Linked DNA regions of Posidoniimonas polymericola. The protein of the gene in region 2 interacts with the protein of the main gene of each other region in a pairwise test. Links are inferred from orthologs where the notes say so. Each region holds a gene or a part of one and is shown on either strand. Other genes may lie near its edges.

Region 1 (10,110 bases), on a different replicon or contig from region 2:
TACATCGCCGAGAACGCCGGCGTTGACGGCGCCGTGGTCGTCAACCGTGTGCGTCAGCTCAAGGGCAAGACCGAGGGCTACAACGCCGACAAGGACGACTACTGCGACCTGGTTGCCGCGGGCGTCATTGACCCGGCCAAGGTCGTGAAGACCTCGCTGCTCAACGGCGCCAGCGTTGCGGCCCTGCTGCTGACGACCGACTCGCTCATCACCGAGATCCCGACCGAGGAAGAGGCCGGCGGCCACGACCACGACCACGGTATGGGTGGCATGGGCGGCGGCATGCCCGGTATGGGCGGCATGCCCGGCATGATGTAAGCCACCCCGCTTACCCCTTAGCGTCGTCCGCGAGGACGAATCTCAACCAACAACGAATACCCCACATACACGTAAGGAAACCAACTCATGGCGAAGACCCCTAACCTGCGTCCGCTCGACGACCGCGTTGTTGTTCACCCCGTTGACGCCGAAGAGATGACCGCCGGCGGCATCGTCCTGCCGGACGCCGCCCGTGAGAAGCCGCAGCGCGGCAAGGTCGTGGCGGTCGGCATCGGCAAGCTGCTGGACAGCGGCGCCCGCGGCGAGCTCTCGGTCAAGGTCGGCGACGAGGTGATCTACGGCAAGTACGGCGGCTCCGAGGTGGAAGTCGACGGCGTCGAGTACAAGATCCTCCGCGAGAGCGACATCCTGGCGAAGGTCGCTGTTTAGTCCACTGGTCCCCTCCCCCGCTGGGGGAGGGCTAGGGTGGGGGCGCCCAGAGAATCGGGTTTGCCCCAAGCAGCCTGAGCACTAGCTGCACCCCCACCCCGACCCTCCCCCGCGGGGGAGGGAGCGAACCGCGGCAGGCGCCGCGATTTCCGCTCACCCAAAACACTCAAGCAGGAGCCTCCCAATGGCTAAACAACTCATGTTCGACGACGCCGCCCGGGCTAAGATGCTCGCGGGCGTCGACAAGCTGGCCGACGCGGTCGCCGTCACGATGGGCCCGACCGGCCGCAACGTCATCATCAATAAGTCGTTCGGCGGCCCCACGGTCACCAAGGACGGCGTCACCGTGAGCAAGGAAGTCGAGCTCGAGGACCCGTTTGAGAACATGGGCGCCAAGCTCGTGCACGAGGTCGCCGACAAGACCTCCTCGCTCGCCGGTGACGGCACCACCACGGCCACCGTGCTGGCACGCGCCATCCTCCGCGAGGGCACCCGCAACATCGTCGCGGGCAGCAACCCGATGGCGGTCCGGCGTGGCATCGAGAAGGCGGTCGCGGCCGCGGTTGAGTTCCTCAACGACTTCTCCAAGCCGGTCAAGGACAAGGAAGAGATCGCCCAGGTCGGCGCCATCAGCGCCAACAACGACCGCGTGATCGGCGACCTCCTGGCCGACGCGATGGAGAAGGTCGGCAAGGACGGCGTCATCACCGTCGAAGAGGGCAAGACCACCGAGACCACGCTCGAGCTGGTCGAGGGCATGCAGTTCGACAAGGGCTACCTGTCGCCGTACTTCGTCAACGAGACCGCCAGCATGGAGTGCGCCCTCGACGACGCGTACATCCTGCTGTTCGAGAAGAAGATCAGCAGCCTCCGCGACCTGCTGCCGGTCCTGGAGCAGGTGAGCCAGAAGGGCAAGCCGCTGATGATCGTCGCCGAGGACGTCGAGGGCGAGGCCCTGGCGGCCCTGGTGGTCAACAAGCTCCGCGGCATCCTGAACGTCTGCGCCGTGAAGGCCCCCGGCTTCGGCGACCGCCGCAAGGCGATGCTCGCCGACATCGCCACGCTGACCGGCGGCCAGCTGATCAGCGAGGACCTGGGCCTGAAGCTCGAGAGCGTCACGCTCGAGCAGCTCGGCCGGGCGAAGAAGATCAGCGTCACGAAGGACGCCACCACGATCGTCCAGGGCGCCGGCCAGGCCGCCGAGGTCCAGAAGCGGATCGAGCAGATCCGCAAGGGCATCGAGTCGACCACCAGCGACTACGACCGTGAGAAGCTGCAGGAGCGGCTGGCCAAGCTGACCGGCGGCGTCGCGATTGTGTCGGTTGGCGCCTCGAGCGAGGCCGACATGAAGCAGAAGAAGGCCCGCGTCGAAGACGCCCTGCACGCCACGCGTGCGGCGGTCGAAGAGGGCATCCTGCCGGGCGGCGGCGTGGCGCTGTTGCGTTGCCGCGAGGCCGTTGAGGCCGCCAAGGCCGCGGCCAAGGGCGACGAGAAGATCGGCGTCAGCATCATCCTCGGCGTGCTCGACGCCCCGCTCAAGCAGATCGCCAGCAACGGCGGACTGCCCGGCAGCGTGGTCGCCGACGAGATCGCCCAGAAGGGCAAGAACTTCGGCTACGACGCCAACAAGGGCGAGTACGTCGACATGGTCAAGGCCGGCATCATCGACCCCGCCAAGGTGGTCAAGACGGCCCTGTCCAATGCGGCCAGCATCGCCGGCCTGATGCTCACCACCGAGGCCCTGGTCACGAACTTCGACTCGAAGGACGACGACAAGCGGGCCGTGATCGGCAGCGTGCACTAAGGCTCGGCTACAACAGTTATGCCATGACGACCGGGCCACTCCAGTTGGGGTGGCCCGGTCTTTAAATGTCGCAGTCCGATCGACCTCGGCCAAATGAGAAAGACCTCTCGATGGGCGTAAACGGCTTCACGACGGGCGTCCTAATAATCGTCGCGATCAGCGTCGCGTCGCGTCAGTCCGCGCGGGGCGAGGCCCCGACGGTGACGCCGCATCACGTCGGGCGCGGCTCGCCGGCCGAAGCGGTCCTGTCGGCCCGCGTTGGATCGACGGTGTCGGCCGTGCTGGAATATATCAAGTCACAAGATCTGGATCCCAAAGAGAATCGTGGCGCCTACGCCAGTCCCAAGGGGACGGATCACGTCACGATTCCGCTCAACCCGCAGACGAGCTTCGCGATAGTCGGTTTTGAGACCGATGCGAAGAGAGTCGACTCGATATCCATCTATTTCCATCCTGAGGGTTCGCCGCAGAAAGCGTACCGGTCATACAACGCCGTCAGCCACCTGCGGCTGTTTGAAGATGGAAGCTACGAGGTCCGGTTTCTGCCTCCGACTGGCGCTAAGTAGGCGACGGCGTCAAAACGCGACGAACCGAAACGAGAAATGATGGCAACCCAACGCTGCTACTACGAAGTGCTCGGCGTCGAACGGACCTCCGACGGCGGGACAATCTCTAGCGCCTACCGCAAGCTCGCCATCAGGTACCACCCGGACAAGAACCCGGGAGACGACGAGGCGGTCGCACGGTTCAAGGAGTGCGCCGAGGCGTTCGAGGTGCTCTCTGACGACGAGAAGCGGGCCCGCTACGACCGGTTCGGCCACGCCGGCGTGAACGGTGCCGGCGGTGGGGGCGGCGGCCACTTCCACGACGTCAACGACATCTTCTCGGCGTTCGGCGATATCTTCGGCGACATGTTCGCCGGTGGCGGCGGCCCCGGCCGCGCCCGGCCGGGACGCGACGTGCGGTGCGATGTCACGCTCACGCTGCACGAGGCCGCGAACGGCTGCGAGAAGGAGGTCGAGTTCCAACGCCACGAGACCTGCGAGACCTGCAGCGGCTCGGGGGCGGCGGCCGGCAGCTCGCGCGAGACCTGCGGCTACTGCGGCGGCGCCGGGCGGGTGATCCAGTCGGCCGGCATCATCCGCATGCAGACCACCTGCCCCGCCTGCCACGGCGAGGGCTCGACCGTCAAACGGCCCTGTGGCGATTGCCGCGGCGCCGGCCAGAAGCTCCGCAAAGTGGTCACCAAGGTCAAGATCCCCGCCGGCGTCGACGACGGCATGCGGGTGCGGATCTCTGGCGAGGGCGAGCCGAGCCCCGCCGGCGGCCCGCGGGGCGACTGCTACTGCTTTGTGTCGGTGCTGCAGCACCCGCTGTTCGAGCGGGAGGGCCAGCACCTGGTTTGCCGGGTGCCGATCAGCTACACGCAGGCCGCCCTCGGCAGCAAGGTGGAGATCCCCACGCTGCAGGGCAAGACCGACTTCGAGGTGCCGCCCGGCACGCAGTCCGGCGAGGTATTCCGCATGCCCGGCAAGGGGATGCCCGACCCGCGTCGCCGAGGCTTGGGAGACCTGCTCGTGCAGGTTACGATCGAGGTTCCCAAGAAGCTGTCGAAGGAAGAAAAGCAGAAGCTCCGGGAGCTCGCGCAGTTGGAGCACAAGAACGTGGCCCCCGAGCGGAAGACGTTCTTCGGTCAGCTGAAGGAGTACTTCAAGCACGAGGACGAGCCCGCCCAGGCAGAGGAATCTAAGTAGGGGAGTAAAGGAGCCGCAAGATGGCAGAACAACAAGAGCCCACCGAAGAAGGCCTGGACGTCACCGTGGAAGACATCCAGGCGGACGACATCGAGCCGACCGTCGAGGACAAGCTGGCCGCCGCCAACGACCGCATCCTGCGGCTGCAGGCCGAGGTGCAGAACCAGATCACCCGCGGCGCGCGGCAGATGCAGGAAGAGCGTCAGTACGCCGCGTTGCCGCTGGCGCGCGACCTGCTGCCGGTGCTCGACAACATCGACCGCGCGATCGACGCGGCCGAGAAAGAGGGCCCCGCAGGCGGCTCGACGGGGGGCCTGCTCGAGGGGATCAAGCTGGTCCGCCAGCAACTGCTCACCGCGATCACCCAGCACAAGTGCGAGGCGATTAGCGCCGCCGGCGAGCCGTTCAACCCCGACTTCCACGAGGCGATCCTCCAGCAGCCCTCCGACGAAGTGCCGGCCGGCTCGGTGCTGCAGGACGTCCAGACCGGCTACAAGATGCACGACCGCGTCGTGCGAGCGAGCCAGGTGATCGTTTCGTCTGGCCCCGCGGCTGGCGACGCGTAGGTCGCCGTTCCGTTCCTATTCCGAGGCCTAGAGTTCACGCCCATGCCAACGTACGACTACCAGTGCGACGCGTGCGACCACGAGTTCGAGTTGTTCCAGGGGATCAACGACCCGGTTAAGAAAAAGTGCCCGGAGTGCGGCAAGCTCAAGCTGCGGCGCCTGTTCGGCACCGGCGCGGCGGTGGTGTTCAAGGGCTCGGGTTTCTACGAGACCGACTACCGCAGCGACTCGTACAAGAAGGCGGCCGAGAAGGACAAGAAGAGCCAGTCCTCCAAGGGCGATTCCAAGAGCGACTCGAAGCCTTCCCCCAAGAAGACTGAGTCGAAGACCGAATCGAAGCCCGCGTCAAGAGGCAAGTCGGACAAGTCCTAGCGTCTCCAATCGCCGACCACCGCAAACCCCGCGAAACGCATGCTCTGCCCGGTCTGCAACAACGATTTCTCGCCGAAAAAAACGCCCGCGATGCCGTTCTGCAGCGAACGCTGCAAGCTGATCGACCTGGGGCGGTGGCTCGACGAAGGGTACTCGCTGCCGACGGTCCCCGACCCCGAAGCGGACGAGCAGCCGCCCGAGTGGAACAACTAACGCAGGGACCTGACGCCGTGGAGCAGTCGCCGCAGACGCCGCGCACCCCCGAGGCACGGCCCGCTGGGGACGAATCCCAGGGGCTGTTCCCGTGGCGGTTCATGGCCCGCTCGTTGGCGCCCGCGTTCCGGCTGCGGGTGCTGCTGCTGGCCGCGGTCGGGGTGACGGTCGGAGCGGTGCTCGTGACGCCCCCGAGCGGGCTCGTCCCAGGGCCGGCGTCGAGTGGTGTGCATCTTGTGAGCTGGGGGGGAGCCTTCGAGGGCGTACTCCTAACACCGCTCGCCTACTGGCGGTGGCTGACCGGCGCGATAGCGGGCCTGACGCTCGCTCCTGATGGAGGGATTCTCGGCGTCGCCCGGGCGGTTGGCCTGGTCGTGTGGTGGTCGCTCGTTGGGGGCGCCATCTCGCAGATCGCGGCCGCCGATCTGACCCACCGGCCCCCCGCCGCATTGTTCGCGGCGATGGCGGCTTCGGCCCGCCAGCTCTTGACTCGCTGCCTGCCGCTGCTCGCGGTAGGGCTTGCGGTGGCCGCGTTGATGATCCCGCTCTGGCTGCACGGCTTGGCGATGCGCGTGCCGGTGCTCGGGGTGTTGTCGGCGCTGCTGCTGCCGATCCCGCTTGCGCTTGCCGCGGTCGGCGCGGTGCTGCTGGTGCTGCTGGCTGTGAACTGGCTGATCCTGATGGCGTGCCCCGCCGTCGAGCAGACCGACGCCTTCGACGCGACCAGTCGGGCGTTCGCGTATGTGACCCAGCGGCCGGTGCGGCTGCTAGGGTACCTGCTGACCGCCCTGTTCGTGGCGGCTCCCATTTCGCTTGCCTCGTCGGCAGTGGCCCAGGCGTTGTCGTGGGTCGCCCTCGAGTGCCTGCCGGCCGTGACCACAGACCCGACGCCCGCCGACCGTCTGGCGGCGTTCTGGTTTACGACACTCGCGGCGCGGCTGCCGGTCATTGTGCTGGCGGCTTACACCTGGTCGGCGGCGGTGGCGGTGTACCTGCTGCTCCGCCGCGACGTGGATGGCGTGCAGGTCGACGAGCTGGACCCTCGGGCCTGAGGGCCGGCGATTCCTCAATTCGCTTTGGCGAGTTCGGCCAAGATCGCGCCGGCCGAGTTGTGGAACTGGCCGCGGCTCATCACAAATTCGCAGCCCGCCTGCTGGGCCTGCTCTAGCTTCGCTTTGTGGACGTGCGGGCCGAACGCCAGCAGCCTGACCTCGGGCGCGGCGGCGCGGAGCGACTCGATCAGGGCGGGCACGTCGGCGGCGCTCGCCAGGTCGATGATCGCCAGCCGGCACGGCGCGGCGGACAGCTGCTCGGCCGCCACCGCGACGCTAGCTACTACCAGCTCGGCCCCGGCGCCGCGCGCGGCGCCCTCCAGCATCGAAGCAATCATCAGGTCGGCGGAGATCAGCAGCACGCGCATCGTGGGGGACTCGATTCTCTAGAGGTCGTAACCGGCCGAGCGGCCGACGAATTGGTTGTGCTGCTTCTCCTCGCCGATCGTGGTGGTCGGGCCGTGCCCGGGGTAAACGACCGTGTCGCTGGGCAGCGGGAACAGCTTGTCGTGGATCGAGGCCCGCAGGTCGTCGAAGCTGCCGTCGGGGAAGTCGGTGCGTCCGACGCTGCCCTGGAACAGCACGTCGCCGCCGAGGACGTGGGTTCGGCCTTCGGACTCGTAGAGGAACACCACGTGGCCGGCCGAGTGGCCGGGGGTCTCGAGGGTGTCGAACTGGATGCCGGCGGCCTCGATGCTATCACCCTCGCTGACAGTCTGGTCGGCGGGCGGGCTGACCAAAGCGACGCCGTAGTTGGCGGACAGGTTGCCCTGGGGGTCGGTCAGCTTGTAGGCGTCGCCGTGGCCGATGATCAGCGGGCAGTCGGGCCAGCTGTCCTTGAGGGCCTGGTTGCCGGCGATGTGGTCGGAGTGCCCGTGCGTGAGCAGGATGGCGTCCGGGGTGAGCTGCTCGCGACCGAGGAACTCGATAATCAGTTCGGGGCTAAACCCGGGGTCCACGACCACCGCTCGCGAGTCGCCCTGCCGCCAGACGATGTACGCGTTTTCGGCGAAAAACTCCGAAACAATGGGCTCAATGCGGATCGGGCTGCTATCCATGGGAATGTTGTGGGACGGTGCGGTTGCGGATGATCGTGCCGGCGCCCGGGGCTTTTCGCTCTTTCAGCGATTCTCGGGCTTCGTCTACGATAGTTGGTGAACCTGACCAGCCATAGGGTGCGTAGTGAAGCCTCTGTCCGGCCGTGTGGCCCAAGACAAGAAACGAGGCAGGCGACGCCGGCCCACCTTGCTTACGTACGGAGACCCCCCGCATGACCCCCGCCGCCCGCTACCTGCTTACTGCCGTGTTGGCGATGGCGCCGCTGGCGCCCGCTGCGGCGCAGCAGATCACCCAGCCCGTGTACCGCGTCCCCGCCCAGCAGGCCGCACCGGCTCAGGCGCCGCCAGCTCAGGCGCCGGTTCAGCTGGCCCAGGCGGCGATGCCGGCGGCTCCTGCGTCGAGCCCGCGGGTCGACCCGCACGTGACGCCGGTCTCGCTGCCGGCCGGCGCGACGCGACCCGAAGGGCTGGAGGGATCGCCGTTCGACATCTACGAGCTGCCGGGCGAGCACCCGCTGATGCCGTGCATCCGGCTGGCCGAGCAGGGGCTGGCTGAGATCAATAACAACATCCGCGGCTACTCGGCCACGCTGACCAAGCAGGAGCGGATCGACGGCAAAGTGACGCCGGCACAGCGGATCGCCCTCAAGGTGCGGCACGACCCGTTCTCGGTGTACGTGAAGTTTGTCCAGCCGTTTGCTGGCCGCGAGGTGCTGTACAATTCGGCGACCAACAAGCACAAGCTCGTGGCGCTCGAGGGGAGCGGCTGGAAACGCAAGATCGGCAAGGTCTGGCTGCCGGTCGACGGCCGCATGGCGCTAGACGGGCAGCGGTACCCGATCACCCTGACCGGCATGAAGTACCTGACCGAAGAGCTGCTGCGGATCGCCAAGGAAGACGTCAAGTACGGCGAGTGCGAGACCAAGTACGCCGTGGTCCCCGTCGACGGGCGCCCCTGCACAATGATCCAGGTCCAGCACCCGGTGCCGCGGAAGAACTTCCGCTTCTACATCGCACGGATCTTCGTCGACCACGAGCACCGCATCCCGACCGGCTACGACGCCTACAGCTGGCCGATGAACCAAGGTGACGGTCCGCAGCTCGAAGAGAGCTACTTCCACACAGACGTCGTGCTCAACCCCGGCCTGACCGACGCCGACTTCGACGCCGAGAACCCGAACCTGTTCAACTGAGCAGTCGCGTCGCTCAACAGGCCTGAGGCACGCGCGGCGCGTTCAACGAGGCACGGTTGGGGCGGCACGGTGAGGCGGCAGAGCCGCAGCGCTTCCCGGGTTCTGCTGCGGAGGCCGCTGCGCTCACGACGCGCACGTTCCTGCCCGCCGTTTTGCCGCGGCGGATCCATAAAAAAAGCTCCTGGCGGCAAATCCTGGGTTTCCCAAGGCTTGCCGCCAGAAGCTGACAACACGAGCTGGCCGCTCGCAGCTGAGTACCGCCGAGAGGAGTCGAACCTCCACGCCCTTGCGGGCACATGGACCTGAACCATGCGCGTCTGCCAATTCCGCCACGGCGGCGTGCATCTCTGCTGAGCCCTAGACCATCCCAAATGTCGGCAGGTTCGGCAAGAGGGGGCCGGCAAAAAAACGGGCCGCCGGCCACGATCTTGCTTCTCCCGGCCGCACCGCCTGCTAAACTGCTCTGACCGGACCCGCCGTGGCCGGTGATCACGCCAGCGGTAACGCTGTGCCTACGCTATGCCCCGCGTCGGTCAACTGGGCTCACGACGCCGCTCTGAATGCGAAACTCGAAACTGCGCCGCCAGATTGCCTGGGAGGCCGCACGCCTGATGTACGACCGACAGGAGTCGGAGTACTACCGGGCCAAGATGAAGGCCGCCCGCCAGCTCACCAAGGGATGGGTCAAGCCGTCCGACCTCCCCAGCAACGCCGAGATCCGGGACCAGATCCAGTCGTTCGCCCGGCTCTACGAGGGGGATTCCCGCACCGAGAACCTGCGGGCGATGCGGCTGGCGGCCCTGGCGATGATGCGGCGGCTCGAACGCTGGCGGCCGCGGCTGATCGGCAGCGTGCTGACCGGCCACACCCGTGAGGGCTCGGACATCGACCTGCACCTGTTCGCCGACAGTGTCGAGTCGGTCACCCACCTGCTGGAGCAGGAGGGACTGACGTACGCGGTCGAGAAGAAGCTGGTCCGCAAGCAGGGCGAGGAGCAGGTCTACACCCACGTGCACGTCCGCAGCGGGTTCGACTTCGAGCTGACGCTCTACGCGTCCGACCAGGCGCACTACGTTTTCAAGAGCTCGATCACCGGCAAGCCGATTGAACGGGCCAGCGTCCCCCAGCTCGAGCAGTTCCTGGCCCAGCAGTACCCGGGCGTGGACCTTGAGGCAGAGGTCGCCGACATCGAGGCCGAGGTCGACGTCTACCAGCTGTACGAGTCGCTGCTGCTGCCGCTAGAGAACGTTAAGCAGAACCCCGACTACCACCCGGAGGGGGACGCGCTGTACCACAGCCTGCAGGTGTTCGATCACGCGCGGGACGAGCACGCCTACGACCAGGAGTTCCTGGCGGCCGCCCTGCTGCACGACGTCGGCAAGGCGATCGA
Region 2 (10,391 bases):
GTGGCGGGCTGTCTATCTCCACGGCGGGGAATCACCGCGTGGAATTGCTGCGGGGACGGCTTGCGACTAGGTTGCAAGGGCGACCTATTCGTGACTGCGCGGCAAATGAACCCGCCGCATTTAGCCTGCTCACACGGAAACCGGTCTCCCGTTGGTCGACCTCGGTCCATTGGCAGCGCAGGGATCAATAATTTGCCTGGCAGCGTGACCGCAGCGATACTGGAGCTGTGAGGTACGGGGCAGCGTCGTTAGAGTTTCGACTGAGAGGAGCTGTGTGGACCAATCAGATCAAAGGCCTGTTGGCCAACCTCGCGCCGGCGGCGGCTCTTGGACCAGGTGGGCGCCGCTGCTTGGCGCTGTGTGCTTTACCGGGCTCATGGTCTTGCCATTCGCGATAGGCGAGCTCTCCGCCGCCCGCGCCGCCGCCCTGCGGTCGTACGTGCTCTCGGTTTGCAAGGTGGTCGAGGACTACCAGCAAGAGCACGGCGAGTACCCGCCCACGCTCGCCGCAATCAATCGGTCGAATCTCGACGTCGACTTCGGGATCTCACTCGAGGAGCTCGACTACCAGGCTACCGACGACGGCTACCGGGTGGCGTATCGGCGGCCCAACGGCGAAGAGATTGCCGGTCCCATGACGAACAATCTGCGACTATCGTCTCCTATGAATGACTCGCCGTGAAACGTCGAACTTGGATCACCGGTATCCTGCTTGTTTTGGCAGTATCGATTGTCGCTGTGACGTGGCTGCCACGGTGCATGGTGTCGATTCACCAGCAGAACGTGTCACTGGAACTCATCCAGTGGCGAGAGGAGCACGGCGTCGTCACTACGTGGCGAGAGGCCGGCCAAACAGCCGGGATGCTCGAGTACATCCAGAACTACTACGTGCCTAGCGGCGGGTACCGGGGGACGCGTGGCAGCGAGCAGCGGCTAGAGGAGGAACGCGCGAAGACCAGCAAGGCATTTGTCGCCGGGCTGCAGCGATTTACCGGCGAGGACTTCGGCACGGATTCAGAACAGTGGCGGGAATATGTGCGCGCGCACAAGAACGACGAGCCGAGAGAATCGGCGTCGGCGCCTTAGCCGAGACGTCGTGCATGCCGCCAGCCAACCGCGGCGAGAACGGTGAACAGCAGCCAGGCCGCCTGCGGCGTCGGGACCGCGGCTGCCGCGGCTGCTGTGAGCGTCGCGCCGTAGTTGACGGCCCAGGTTGCGCGTTGGTCGGGGCCGATGGCGGCGAGGCTCGGATCGTTGATCAGTGTGCCGGCCGGGGCGCCGAGGTTGTCGCGCCAGACCACGTAGTCGGCGGCGTCGACTTGGCCGTCGCCGTTGTAGTCGCCGGCCAGGAACGGGGCCGCCTGGTAGTCGGTCAGCACCACCGCGTTGGGGACCAGGTCGTACCGCACGCGGAGCGCGCCGCGGTTGTCGGCCAGGGCAACGAACCCCCCGTTGGCGACGCCCGCGAACTCCCCGGACAGCGAGCCCGCGGTCAGCACCGTAAAGCTGTCGCCGGCGGCCGGGGTGGAGGTTCCCGTCAGGGCGACCGCCAGGGCGCCGTTGAGCGTCGCGAGGCCGTTGACCAGGAGTTGGTCGTAGTCGGTCCCAGGAACGCCGCCGGCCGTATCAAGTTCGATGGCGAGCGCGGCTCCGGGGTTCATCGCCAGGCTGTCGACCGTGAGGCGGCCGATCGCGTCGCCCGGCGCGATCACGCCGCCGCTGTGCACGGTGGTCTGGCCGGCGGCTGAGCCGTTGCCTCCCAACACGCCCCCTGCGTTGACCACCACGCCGGCCAGGCCGGTAGCAGAGCCGCTCGTGTTGCTGGCCAGCAGCGTGCCGGCTTCGATCACGGTTGGCCCGGTGAACGCGTTGGCGGCGGTCAGCGTCAGTTTGCCGTCGCCCAGCTTCTGCAGGCCGCCGTCGGCGGTCGCGCCGAGGCCGGCGTGGTGCGTGAGTGTCTGGCCGACCGTGATCGCGTGCGCCTGCGTGTCGAAGCGGGCGCCGCCGGCCTGGACCTGGGCCGAGGTCAGGCCGGTCAGGAAGAGGACGTTGGTGGTCGTCGCCTGGAGCAGACCGCCGTTGAGCCACAGGTTGCCGACGCCAGAGCCACGCGAGATTCCCGGCGCGGCCAGCAGCCCGCCGTCGAGCACCAGGTCGCCCTCGCTCCCGGCCTGCAGGCCGAGGGTGACGGCCGAGTTGGTGTGGACCTCGGCGTCGGCGTCGAGGGTGAGGACGCCTTGGCCCTGCTCGCCGACGTAGATCGCGCGTCTGCCCGAGGTTTGCAGCAGCGACCCGCCGCTCAGGGTCCACGACCCCGTCGAGCCACTGTACCGTGCGATCGAGATGTGCCCGGCCGCGTTGAACTGTCCGCCGTGCTGTTCGAAGACGCCGGCGCCGCGGTTGCCGATCGCAACGTTGGTGTTCGCCGCGACCACGCCGCCGGTGAGGGTGTAGCTGCCGTTGGCCTGGTTTGAGGTACGGCCGCCGACGACGAACGAGCCGTCGGTCGATCGGGTGACGGTCAGCGTGCCGCCGCTCTGGACGACCGCGCCCTCGGCCCGGGTGTTGGCGAAGAAGCCCGAGCCGACGTAGAAGCCGCCGCTCGCGGTGACCGTGACGCTCGCCTGGTCGGTGATGGTGAGCGTGCCGGTCGCCGGCGTGTTGGCGTCGCCGGTGTCGCCGATGTTGAGGTCGCCGTTGGCGGTGAAGCTGCCGGTTCCGGAGACCGTCAGCTGGGCGTTCTCGCCGACGGTCGCGCCGACGCTGCAGAACGAGTTGGCGGTCACCGCGCCGGTGACGCCGAGCACGCCGCGGCGGACGAACACCGAACCGGCGATGTTCGAAGTCCCCCCCAAGTAGAGTTCGCCGAACCCGTACTTGTCGAGCGAAGGCGCCGTCAGCGGGCCGCCGAGCGTGATCGCGGCGTTGGCCCCGCTGTTGACCTCCAACGCGTCAACCGCGTTGACCGGGGCGAGGATCGTGTGATAGCCCTCGGTGGCGTTGAGCGTGGCGGTCTCGCCGGCGGTGTCGTTGAGGGTCAGCGTCGGTCCTCCCGCCTCGCCGATCTGGTAGCGGGCGGGGCTGCGGAAGTTGAGCGTCCCCACGGTCCGCCCGACCGCGCCGAGCGCAAGCTGGTACAGCGTGCGGCCGGAGCCGGGCCCGTCGAACGTGGCGATGTGCCCGAGGCCATCGGGCACGCCGGCGCCGGTCCAGTTAGCGGGGTCGGACCAGTCGCCGGCGAGCGACGCGCCCCACCGCGAGTCGACCTCGGCGAGCATCGGCCAGCCGTCGTCGCTCCAGTACAGATCGCGGAGCCCGAAGGTCGGAGCGCCGACGGCGTTGGCGTCGTAGTAGTGGTAGCTGAACTGCTCCCGCCCGCCGACGTTGGTCAGGCTGAAGTGGCCCGGGCCCACCTTGCGGCCGTCGTCGTCGAAGAACAGCGTGCCGCCGTCGTTCAGCATGTTGACGCCGTCGCGGTCGAGGAACGGGCCGGTCGGGCTCGTGCTGCGGCCGACGCGGATGTTGTACGTGCTGTCGACGCCGCTGCAGCAGCCGCCCCAGTTGGTGAACAGGTAGTAGTCGCCGTTGTGCTGCAGCATCGCGGCGCCCTCGATCTCGGGCGTTGGGCTCGGCGCGGCGACATTCACACCGGGCGACGAATTGAGTGGCGCGCCGGTCGTCGGGTTCATCTCCTTGACGTAGATGCCGTTGTTGAACGAGCCCCAGGTCATCCACAGCTTGCCGGTCGACTCGTCGAGCATCAGCGATGGGTCGATCGCGTTGTAGGGCGAGCCGTGGTTCGAGCTGATGATCATGCCGTGGTCGGTCCAGCCGTAGTCCGGCGCGTCGGGGTCGAGGGTCGGGCTGGTGGCGTAGCCGATCGCCGACAGCTTGGTGCCCCACACCGAGGCCGAGTAGTACAGCGCGAACTGGTCGCCGAGCTTGATCACGTCGGGCGCCCACAGCGACTGGCCCGAGTAGCCCGGCACCGCGCCGGCGACCCACGAGGGGACCGCGTCGAACGCGGCCGGCTCGCCGGTCCACGAGCTGAGGTTGCTCGACGAGCGGACCGCCAGCCGGTCGCCCGTGGCAAAGTAGTAGTAGCGGCCGTCGTCGTAGATGACGGTCGACGGGTCGTGGGCGCCGAGCGTGCCGGTCAGCTGCGCCGCGACGCGCCCAACTCCCAGCATGCCCGCCAGGCAGACCGCGGCGTACACGGCGACAGTTCGAGCGGCAGGAATGTGAGCGGGCGGCAGCATGAATCGGCAACGAGCAGTCGAAAGGAGGGGCGCCCCTCGCTAGGGGCCGCATGAATGAGGAGCCTTCAGTATAGCTTGAGGCGTCGTCGAGCTGTGTGTTTTGGCGCGCCCCAGACGAGCCGGCGGATGCATTCGGCGCGGCGACCGATGCAGGGCGAGCGGCGCCGCAAGGAGGCCGCTAAGCGACCAACGCCCACAAGTTCTTGGCGCCGAGCGCGATTGCGGCCAGCACCACCGCACCGCCGACCAGGTTGAGCAGCAGCCCGTTGCGGTGCTCGCCCAGCAGGTCGCGGCGGTTCATGGCGATCAGCAGGAACAGGGCGACCACCGGCAGCAATACTCCATTGGCGGCCTGAGCGGCGATGATGGTCTCGGTCGGGCTCTTGCCGAGGAAGAACGCCAGCGCGGCGCCGACCAAGGCCACGCCGACGGCGGTCCAACGGGCGACACGCTCTTGCTTGGTGCGGTCGTCCCCCGCGGCCAGCGAGCCGGCCGCGGCAAAACCTGCGGCCAGCGGCGCGGTGATGGCGCTGGTCAGCCCAGCGGCCGCCAAGCCGGCAGCGAACAGCACCCGGCCCGAACGGCCGATCGTGGTCGCGAGCTGCTCGGCCAGCTCGGCCGGGCTGCTGGGGGTGATTCCGCCGCCGTAGAACGCCGCGGCGGCCGTGGCGACAATTGCCATCGTTACCAGCCCGCCGAGCGTGATCGCCAGGGCCGAGTCGAGCCGCGCCGCGCGGAGCGAGCCGCCCAGGTCGGCGTCGGCAGGCCAACGCCGCTGCACGGCCGTCGCGTGCAGGAACAAGTTGTACGGCACCACCGTAGTGCCGATCAGCGCGAGCGCCGTCAGCGCCGATCCGGCTGGCAAGCATGGCGAGAAGACCCCGCGGCCGATGGCCACCGCGTCGGGCGTGGTCGACGCGGCGGTCACGACGAAAGCGGCGCTCATCGCCAGCACGATGGCGATCAAGACGCCGGTCACCACGCGTCCGGCGCCGCCGACCGCGACCGCCGCCGCCACGACGATCCCAATCGCGGCGCCGCTGGCGCGGGGCGAGAGTCCCGTCAGCACCGCGACACCCGCGCCGGCGCCAATCAGGTTGCCGGTCTGGTAGGCCGTGTTGCCGAGCACGATTGCCGTGAGCACCAACGCGACCGCGGCGCCGCGGAGCCAACGGGGGCCGGCGGTCTGGCAGATCGCCTCGGCCAGGCCCTGACGGGTAACCAGACCCAGCCGGGCGGCCATCTCTTGCAGTGCGATCGTCGCCACGACGGCCAGCAGCAACGCCCACAGCAGCTCAAAGCCGAACTGGGCGCCGGCGCGGCTGGCGGTCGCCACCGTGCCGGGCCCGATGAACGCCGCGGTCACCAGCAGGCCGGGCCCTGGACGCCACCGCCGCTTGGCTTCCGGTTGGCGGTTCGTCGGGTTGCTCATTCGGCGACGCCGCTCTCGGTCAGCAGGTACACGGCGAAGGTTGCCAGCCAGTGCTCGCCCTCGTAGTGGCCGCTGAACACGTACTCCAGTCCGGCCCGTGTGTGCGCGGCGACCGACGCCTCGAGCGCCGCGCGGCGCGGGTCGTCGGCGGGCAGGCCGGCGAGGACGCCGTTCTGGGTCCAGCCCCGCGACAAGTTGAGCCCCGCCAAGTGGACGATCTTCGGGTCGGTGACGTCGGACACCACGGCGGGGGTGAGCAGTGCGTTCGACGGCGCATCGGCATCGCCGAGTCCGGGCAGGAACTGCTCCAGCCACTCGGCGAACTCCGCCGGCGGCAGCACCCGCCGCATCAGGTCGGCCTCGTTGCAGGCGGGCGAGAAGAAGTCCTCGCCGGAGGGCTCGAACCGGGCCGGGTAGTCGCGGTCGGCCAGGTACTTGGCCTTGGCGAACTCGACGACCTGCGTCTCGAGTTCGGTTTCACCAACCGCCCGGGCGTAGTCGAGTGTCTGTGCGAGCGCGAACGCGGTGTCGGGGTGCACGCCGGTGCGGATCGGGTAGGTGAGCCGCGGCAGGTAGTCCTTGGTGAGCTCGACAACGCGTTCTTCCAGCGGGCGGAGGTTGGCGGCCCAGCGCTGCGCGTCGGCGTCGGGCCAGGTGCGGAGTTCGGCCGCCAGGCGGAGCGTCCACGCCCAGCCGTACATCCGCTCGAAGCTGCGGTTCTGCTTCTCGTCAAAGTAGGCGGCCTCGGCGGCTAGGCCCTCGGCGGTGAGCTGCCGGTCGAGCAGCGCCCTGGCGTCGCCCACGACCTCCGCGTCGGGCGAGGTCTTGGCCAATCGCACCAGCATCCAGTGCCCGTGGACCGAAGAGTGCCAGTCGAACGACCCGTAGAACACCGGGTGCATCTGCCGCGGGCCGAGCACGGTCTCCGGCCCAGTCATGACGTTCGACGGCTTGTTGGGGAACTCGCGGGGGATGCCCTCGAGCGCCAGGTGGGCAAACTCGCCAACCTGGCGCTCCGAGAGGGGCTGTCCGGGGAGCATTGTGGCCTCTTCCGGGGGCTGCGCCGCGAGCGGGCCGGCAGGGATCGCCAGCAGGGTGAGCGCCAGCGTCGAGAGTCGAGGCAAACGGCAGCGTATCGGTGCATTCATGCGGCCAGTTTAGCAGCCGCGGCTCCGATCGCGTACTATGAAGGCCGCAATCGCGCCGGCGACCTCTCTCACCCCCAGCGGAGCGGCCATGCGACGCCGACTCTTCAACCTCGCCACGCTGCTGTCGGCCGTGTTGCTGCTGTTGACGCTTGGGCTGTGGGCACGCTCATTGGGGCATCATGAATCCGTCGGCGCTGGGTACAATCAGTGGACAAGCGATGATGAGGTGCTCCAGTACGGCGTTGACCTGGCGTGGAATGCGAACACGTTCCACCTTAGCGGAGGCTATGCCGAGAGGGGGCCGAAGTACTTCTATGAGCGGGGTGACACCCGCTCCGTCGAGGAGTTGCAGAAGCTCCGTTCGTTCCGCGCGGGAGTGAGGCTCTGGTTCATCAACGACATCGGTTCCGCCATGGGAGGTCCCCGGCCCGAAGGCTTCGGCTACGGACTGCGGAGGGGGACCGGGGGCGGTTGGAGTGTGGGGCTTGCCGTGCGCCCCTGGGCTCCGGCGGCGATGTTCGCCGTGCTGCCGCTGGTGTGGCTCTACCGCCGGCAGCGGCGCCGCGGTTGGCGGTTCAGTCTGCGGGAATCGCTCGTGGCGACGACCGCCGTAGCGTTGTTGTTGTGTGGCTTGGTGCTGCTGAAGAACTAGCGTGCCAAGTAGCGGGCGAAGTAGCGGCGTGGGCTCAGTCTTCGTACACCCGCGGTAACGCCGCCACCGACGCGGGCTGCAGGTAGGTGCGCGTGGCGGGCCTGGTGAGGAGCGGCTTGCCCTCGGCGGGCTCGGCCAGCGGCAGGCCCTGGTTGCGGCCGACGCGGCGGAGGTCGGCCAGCAGTGTGTCGATCTGCAGGTGCACCTGCTGGGTCTGGCTGATCACCAGCGCCTGGGCGGCGGGCAGGTAGCGGATCTCGGCTTCGCCGCCGCCGTTCTCGGCCCAGGTCTCCGACGCCACGGTCGCGACGATCGCGTCGATCAGGCCCGGCTGGCCGCCGTAGCCGCGCGTCGCGCGAGGCGGCCTGGCGGTGAGGAAGTCGCCCACGGGGTACACCCGCACGAAGAGCTGCGTCTCGGCTTCCTCCTCGGTGGTCAGCACCAAGCACTCATTGCGGCAAAGCCACGTGAGCTCGAGCTGCTTGAGCGATTCCTTCAGCATCGCGAACAGCGTAACGTTGCGCAGGTTGATGGTGACCGGCTCGTCGGGGGCGATGCCGAGGTCGTCGAGCGCGGTCTCGTCGATCAGCACCTGCACGCCGGCCTGCTGGGAGATCATCGTGGCGAACGCGTCGAGCCGCTCCCCCTCAATCGACAGCGAGACCCGCTTGCGGAGCAACTCGCTCATCGCCTGCCAGTCGACCGCGCCGAGGGGCGTGGGTGCGGGGGGCGGTTCTTTGGCCTGGAGTAACGCCCCGGGCGGCGCCGCGGCGAGGACCGCCAGCAGCAGAAGGCCAAGCTTGCGAAGCGGTCGCGGCATAGGGATTCCTGCTGGTCGGGGCGGCGTTTGCCGGAGATGGGGCGGTGTGGATCGGCTGTTCGGCGGGCGGACTGAAAACTATTGCCCGCCGGCAATAGTTTTCCACGGACCGCTAGAATACCCCCGGCGCTCGCCCCCTCTGATACTCCTGCACCGGAAGGCTCCGACATGATACCAGGTAGTAGCCGTTCTGCCGCCGCCGCGGCCTTTGTTCTCACCTCGCTGGCAATCACCGCGCCGTTGTCGTCGGCGGTCGAGCTGCCGCTCAAACGCGTCGTGGCGTTCAACTCGGGAGTGGCGTACTTCGAGTACGCCGGCCAGGTCAGCGGCGACCAGACGATGGAGCTGTCGTTCGACACCGACGACGTGAACGACGTGCTCAAGAGCCTGCTGCTGCTCGACCAGGACGGCGGGCACGCGTCGGCCGTGACCTACGACAACCGCGAGCCGGTGCTCCCCTCGCTCGAGGCGCTGAGCGTCGACCTCCGCGAGAACACCGGCCTGGCATCGCTGCTGCGGCAGCTGCGGGGGCACGAGATCGAGCTGGGCGGCGCCAAGAACACGCGGGGCCGGGTCGTCAGCGTCGAGACCCGCTCGGTCGCACGCGATCAGACCATGGTCGAACGCGACTTCCTGCTGCTGAGCGTCGAGGGGGGCCTCAGCAGCCTCCCGGTCGACGAGCTGGACGAGATTCGGCTGGTCGACGAAAAGCTGAACGGCGACTTCCAACGGGCGCTCGAACTGCTGGCGATGCGGAGCGGCTCGGACACCAAGCGGGTGAAGATCGACTTCCGCGGCGAGGGCGACCGCCGCGTGCGAGTCGGCCTGATCCAGGAGTTCCCGGTCTGGAAGACGAGCTACCGGCTGGTGCTGACGGACGACGACAAGCCGCTGCTGCAGGGCTGGGCGATGGTCGAGAACACGAGCAACACCAAGTGGGACGGCGTCGACGTGGCGCTGGTGAGCGGCCGCCCGATCTCGTTCAAGATGGACCTCTACGAGCCGCTGTACGTGCGGCGGCCGACCGTTGTGGCCGAGCAGTTCGCCGGCCTCACGCCGCGGGTCTACCACGGGGACGACCCGTTCGGCGACTTTGACGACAGCAACTCCGACGGCGCGATGGAGGGCGCCGGTGGCCTTGGCGGGGGAGGCTTCGGCGGCGGCGGGGGCGCGTTCGGCGGCGCCTTTGGCGGCGCGGTGACGAACGAACGCCGGGCGGCCCAGCGGAGGCAAGAGCTGGCCGAGGCGACCGTGGCGTCGGTCCGCGCCCAGCAGACGGTCGCCAGCGGCGAGGAGGTCGGCGAGCTGTTCCGCTACCAGATCGACGCGCCGGTCACGCTCGAGGCCGAGCACTCCACGATGCTGCCGATCGTCAATGCCGTCGCGGCCGGCGAGCGGCTGTCGATCTACAACGCGAGTGTCCACGCCGAGCACCCGCTGCTCGGCCTGCGGCTCACCAACACCACCGAGCTGCACCTGGCGGCGGGGCCGATCACGGTGTTCGACGGCGGCGAGTACGCCGGCGACGCGCGGCTCGGCGACGTGCCGGCCGGCGACCAGCGGCTCCTGAGCTACGCGGTCGACCAGCAAACGAGCGTCGCCACCGAGCCGATCGACGTCGAGGAGCAGCTCGTTTCCGCACGGATCGACGGTCAGACCCTGATGCTCAAGCGGCGGATGACGCGCGGGCAGGTCTACCGGGCCCACAACGCGTCGGATAAAGAACGGCGGCTGCTAATCGAGCACCCGGTCGCGTCGGGCTGGAAGCTCACGTCGCCGGAGAAGGCCGAGGAGACCACCACCGAATGGCGGCGGTTCGAGCTGGCGGTCGAGGCCGGCAAGACCAAGGAGCTGCGGGTCCAGGAGCAGAGCACGTCGGAGTACGGGGTGGCGCTGGTGAACCTCAGCGACGCGCAGCGGGCGTCGCTGCTCGCCGAGCGGGGCGTCCCTGAGGAGGTGCGGCAGACGCTCCAGAGGTTCGCCGACTGGCGACGCTCGATCGAAGAGGCCGAGACCGCCGCCGCCGAGACCCTCAAGCGACTCACCGCCTTCGCGGCCGAGCACGAGCGGATCCGCAAGA

What was found.
Region 1: the proteins of Pla123a_RS08310 (region 2) and Pla123a_RS11555 interact in binary tests that used the Escherichia coli proteins (3 or more experiments, as listed by UniProt). The link is inferred for Posidoniimonas polymericola from one-to-one orthologs.

Annotation. Positions count from the first base shown.
Region 1 is NZ_SJPO01000005.1:118,860-128,969, reverse strand. Bases 3,341-6,059 are described here. They hold Pla123a_RS11555 (nucleotide exchange factor GrpE), read left to right. Parts: upstream 3,341-4,286; coding sequence 4,287-4,832; downstream 4,833-6,059. Other genes in these bases: Pla123a_RS11540 (hypothetical protein), read left to right, coding at 5,405-6,059; Pla123a_RS11545 (DNA gyrase inhibitor YacG), read left to right, coding at 5,244-5,417; Pla123a_RS11550 (FmdB family zinc ribbon protein), read left to right, coding at 4,875-5,204; dnaJ (molecular chaperone DnaJ), read left to right, coding at 3,341-4,266. Outside these bases: groL (chaperonin GroEL), read left to right, coding at 1-318; co-chaperone GroES, read left to right, coding at 406-708; groL (chaperonin GroEL), read left to right, coding at 893-2,512; Pla123a_RS11565 (hypothetical protein), read left to right, coding at 2,578-3,078; more of dnaJ, read left to right, coding at 3,118-3,340; more of Pla123a_RS11540, read left to right, coding at 6,060-6,469; Pla123a_RS11535 (hypothetical protein), read right to left, coding at 6,484-6,837; Pla123a_RS11530 (MBL fold metallo-hydrolase), read right to left, coding at 6,856-7,527; Pla123a_RS11525 (DUF1571 domain-containing protein), read left to right, coding at 7,740-8,720; Pla123a_RS11515 (tRNA adenylyltransferase), read left to right, coding at 9,281-10,110. UniProt on the Escherichia coli protein: Participates actively in the response to hyperosmotic and heat shock by preventing the aggregation of stress-denatured proteins, in association with DnaK and GrpE. It is the nucleotide exchange factor for DnaK and may function as a thermosensor.
Region 2 is NZ_SJPO01000003.1:375,466-385,856, forward strand. The notes cover bases 3,565-6,564. They hold Pla123a_RS08310 (Nramp family divalent metal transporter), read right to left. Parts: upstream 5,692-6,564; coding sequence 4,438-5,691; downstream 3,565-4,437. Other genes in these bases: Pla123a_RS08305 (arabinan endo-1,5-alpha-L-arabinosidase), read right to left, coding at 3,565-4,259; Pla123a_RS08315 (DUF2891 domain-containing protein), read right to left, coding at 5,688-6,564. Outside these bases: Pla123a_RS08295 (hypothetical protein), read left to right, coding at 383-682; Pla123a_RS08300 (hypothetical protein), read left to right, coding at 679-1,086; more of Pla123a_RS08305, read right to left, coding at 1,083-3,564; more of Pla123a_RS08315, read right to left, coding at 6,565-6,815; Pla123a_RS08320 (hypothetical protein), read left to right, coding at 6,928-7,491; Pla123a_RS08325 (hypothetical protein), read right to left, coding at 7,526-8,311; Pla123a_RS08330 (DUF4139 domain-containing protein), read left to right, coding at 8,480-10,391. UniProt on the Escherichia coli protein: H(+)-stimulated, divalent metal cation uptake system. Involved in manganese and iron uptake. Can also transport cadmium, cobalt, zinc and to a lesser extent nickel and copper. Involved in response to reactive oxygen.